Regions from separate parts of the Lactobacillus sp. ESL1191 genome, predicted to be linked through region 1. Evidence: predicted binding sites of a transcription regulator. Region 1 holds the regulator's gene; the other holds the start of a gene.
The links. Region 1 encodes HrcA, which represses chaperone genes, less so after heat shock. Its sites were predicted from a motif close to TTAGCACTCNNNNNNNNNGAGTGCTAA; they were not measured.
Positions count from the first base shown of each region.

Region 2: a site for HrcA is predicted at 890-916, ahead of ACSYSN_RS07580 (ATP-dependent Clp protease ATP-binding subunit). Genes of this name have one in related genera too.

Region 1 is NZ_CP196365.1:874,385-876,591, forward strand. Features, by position in the region: gene grpE (nucleotide exchange factor GrpE) at 1-399, opposite strand, end outside; gene hrcA (heat-inducible transcriptional repressor HrcA) at 412-1,461, opposite strand; gene ribF (riboflavin biosynthesis protein RibF) at 1,578-2,207, opposite strand, start outside.
Region 2 is NZ_CP196365.1:1,521,186-1,523,392, forward strand. Features, by position in the region: gene ACSYSN_RS07580 (ATP-dependent Clp protease ATP-binding subunit) at 1-852, opposite strand, end outside; gene ACSYSN_RS07585 (AAA family ATPase) at 1,058-2,207, opposite strand, start outside.

The DNA.
Region 1 (2,207 bases):
AACGAGTGCATCAAGGGTCATCTGTACCCCTTTCTTAAGCTGCTTAGAGGCCTCATCATCAACCTTGGTCGACAGGGCCCGCTCCAAATTATCCATTGCTGGCAAAATATCCTTAGCCAAAGATTGTGACTCATACTTAATCAGCTGGCTTCGCTCATTATTGTAGCGATTTTGCATGTTCTGCATTTCCGCCTGACTGCGCAGGAACTTGTCTTCTAAGTCCTGATTTTGCTTTTGGGCCTTAATCAATTCTGCTTTTACCTGCTCAGCAGTGGTCTTGGGTGTTTGGTCCGCTGCAGCCGCGGTTTTAGCTTTAGCCGTAGCGGTTTTTTTGACCTTAGCCTGCTCTGGCTGCCCTTGTTTCTGTTCTTTAGCACCGGTGTCTTTTTCTTTATTCACGGCTAACCTCCTTTATTTAAATCGACCATAATACTCCAGCAGCTTCTTAGCTAGCTCATTCCTAAAATATTCTAATAGTCCTATTACCTGCGAATACGGCATATTGTTAGGACCAAGCAAGGCAATTACCCCCTTGCCATGTGTTCCAACACTGTATTCTGCCGTAAGCAAACTGTAGTCCTTGAGCAAGTCATTCGAAAGCTCCGAGCCCAAACTAACCCTGATGGGATGTTGGCCAATTTGGCTACTAGTCCGCTGGTCAACTAAGCTGGAAATCAACTCATTATGATCAATCAGCTCATAGAGTGACCTCAAATTGGCCACATTACTTAACGATGAGCTGTTGAGCAAGTTAATCTGCCCGTCGACATACATCTGTTCACTGGTCGCATCATTAATAACCTCTTCAACCAGTTCCAACAAGTCACCAGCATGGTTGCTGGTCAGCTTCTTGCCTAGATTATGATTAAGCAAGGCAGGCGTTACCTCATTCAAGGTCTTTCCCACCAGCTCATCATTAATCATCCGTACAGCTTTCTCAATTTCATCGCCATGAATATTAGTTGGCAAACTATAAACTTGGTTATGGACGTTGCCGTCACTAGTCACCAAGATCGCCATAATCTGTCTACTAAACAAAGGCACAATCCGGAAACCCGTGATAGTCAGGGCACTACTCTCTGGCCCTTCCGCAAATGCCGTATAATTAGTCAAGTCCGAGAGAATCTTGGCTGCTTCCTGAACTATTTCATTAACCTGGTGAAACGGCTGATCCAGCTGATTGACAATCCGCTCATAGGCAGAAGACGGAATTTGAAGTGGTTCTACCAGGTGATCAAGATAATAGCGGTAACCCTCAGTTGATGGCACGCGGCCGCTAGACAGGTGCGTTTTTTCAATTAGGCCTTGGTCTTCTAAGACCGCCATCTCGTTGCGAATCGTCGCACTCGACACCTTAATTGGTAACTGCATCATCACCGTTTTTGAACCAACCGGATCATTAGTCTGGGTAAAATCATTAATAATTGTTTTTAAAATTAGTTCTTGACGTTCGGTCAACATAGATATCGCCCTCACTTTTAGCACTCTTATCAAACAGGTGCTAACAATTATTATGATACTAGTATTTAGCAGAAAGTCAAGTCGAGTGCTAAATTTTGCCCAATAAAATCATTAGGCTAGTGGTGATGAGCAAAATATGCCTTGATTTCCGCCTCATCTTTGGCCATCTGGGCTCGTAATTCTGCCAAATTAGCAAACTTAATTTCGCCTCTCGTGTACTTGTACCATTTAATTACCATTTCTTGGTCGTATGCTTCTTCATCAAATCCAAATAAATTAGATTCGATAAAAATTTGCCGCCCTTCCTGAATGGTCACATTGTAGCCTACACTAGTCATCGAGTCGTACCACTTGCCCTTAAGCTTGGTCTTGGTGGCATAAACCCCAACCTTCGGCACAACCTTGTGCTCAGTCCATACCAAGTTTGCCGTCGGATAGCCCAGTTTATGACCATTACGCAGACCATGGCCAACGATTCCGGTCATTACATAGGGCGTTCCCAGCAATTCGGTCGCCAGTGCCATTTCACCAGCCTTTATCGCATCCTTAATTTCGGTCGACCCAATCTTTTGACCGTCATATGACTGCTGGGGAACTTCGATAATATCAAAGCGCCCCTTAGCAAAATTGGGAAAGTTTTTCATGTTGGCGACAGCTCGGGGCCCGTAAGTATAATCAAACCCAGCCACTACGGTATCCGCCTGCAGCTTAACCACAATCTGGTCGACGAACTCTTGAGCGGTCAG
Region 2 (2,207 bases), 650 kb from region 1:
CAAGTAACGGCCCTGAATATAGCGCTGTGATAATTCCACTGCAAGTTTTAATGCACTGTCAGCGTACTTTACATGGTGGTAGTCCTCATATCTCTGCTTTAAACCTTCAAGGATTTTTACCGTCACCTCAGTAGATGGTTCTGGAACTTGTACCGGTTGGAATCTCCGGGCTAACGCTGAGTCATTTTCAATCCGGCGATATTCGCTGGTCGTCGTAGCACCAATCAGGTTTAAGTCACCACTAGCCAGCGCTGGTTTCAAGATATTAGCAGCATCTCCACTGTTGTTTTCCGAATCAGTCGATCCAGCACCAACAATGTTATGCAATTCGTCAATGAAGAGAATGATGTTAGGATTCTGCTTGGCCTGGTCAATAACCCCTTTCAACCGTTCTTCAAAACTACCGCGTAGACTGGAACCAGCCACCATGTCATTAATATTAACAGCAATGATGTGCTTGTCCTTCATCTTGTCAGGAACATCACCCTCGGCTATTTTTTGTGCCAGACCCTCAACAATTGCGGTCTTACCAACACCGGCAGGTCCTACCAGAACTGGATTATTCTTTTTGCGCCGGCTTAAAATTTCAATTACTTCCTGAATTTGCTCATCACGACCAATGACTGGATCGTACTTGCTCTGTTTAGCTTGTTCAACTAAGTCAACTCCCAGCGGCTTTTCTGCTTGCGTTTGCTGCTGCGTTTGTCCATTTTGGTTAAATTGCTGCGGCGATGCATGCATGCTGCTTGCGTAATGAATGGGAATCGAACCATTGTTACCACTTGTATTATTAAAAAAAGAATTGTTTAATTCGTTAAATAAATTATCAAACTCGTTATCAAAGTATGCCATATATAAACCCCCCTTACTATCGGCTTTAAATTAGCAATTAGCACTCAAGGCATCCGACTGCTAACTACTTTCATTGAATATTATAGCAGGTTATCCACAGAAGGCAACTATAAACTTCCGACTTTTCCACATTTTTTCAAATCCGTTTTTTTGTGCCCAGCTAACTAAAAAGACCCTAATAACAGGGTCTTTTCTTTCGGTTCTACTAAGCTTTTTGATATAAGTTAAAATGTTCACGTAAATACTTTGCCGTCAAACTACTGCTTTTTTGCGAAATATCCACAGGTGTTCCACTAGCCACAATTTGGCCGCCGTGATTGCCACCTCGAGGTCCCATGTCAATCATATAATCACTGTTAGCCATAACATCAAGATCATGCGTAATGGTAATAATCGTTGCTTCTTGATCGAGCAGTTTTTGCAAAACCTGCAACAAGGTTCTGACATCTTGGGGGTGGAGACCGACCGTTGGCTCGTCAAAGACAAATAGGGTTCCTTTTTGTTGACGATGAATATGACTGGTTAGTTTAAGACGCTGGGCTTCACCCCCAGATAAGGCAGGTGTAGATTCGCCTAAATGTAGATAACCTAAACCCATGTCATGTAAGGTAGTGAGGGTTTTGGTGATTTTGGGTTCATTTTGAAACAGCTCTTGCCCAAGTGCATCATCGACTGCATAATCAAGCACGTCAGCGATACTTAGTTCTTTCCACTTAACCTGCAGAACAGCTTGATTGTAGCGGTGGCCGCCACACAACGAACAAGTCTCGACCAGGTCGGGCAGGTATTGAATATCGAGGGCGATCACGCCACTACCACCACAGGCTGGGCAGGCTCCCTCCTTGTTATTATAAGAAAAATGAGCCGCGCGATAGTTTAATTTTTGGGCCTCCGGTTGTCGAGCGTAAAGTTTGCGCAGATTATCCATTATATCAGTATAAGTGGCTACTGTTGAACGCTGGTTTTTCCCGACTGGCAAAGAATCAACATTAATCACATTTTTAATCCCGCCATTGTTTAGTGTTTTCACCCATTTTGGTGGTTGTCCACCTGCTTTTTGTGCTTTAAGAGCTGGTAGTAAGGAATCAAGAATCAGCGTGGTCTTGCCCGCACCCGAAAATCCCGTAACAGAGGTAAGACAACCTAAGGGAATCTGCGCTTGAACTCCTTCAACATTAAAGCGTTGGGAAACTGTGAATTCAACCTTGCCCCGTTTAAAAAGCTGATCTGGCGCAACGCTCGGGCGGGCATGCAAGGGAGCAGTTCCTTGGAGGTATGGTCCAATAAGTGATTTTTGGGCATGCTCAATTTGAGTTGGCATTCCCTGGGAAATAATTTGGCCACCGCGGCTACCT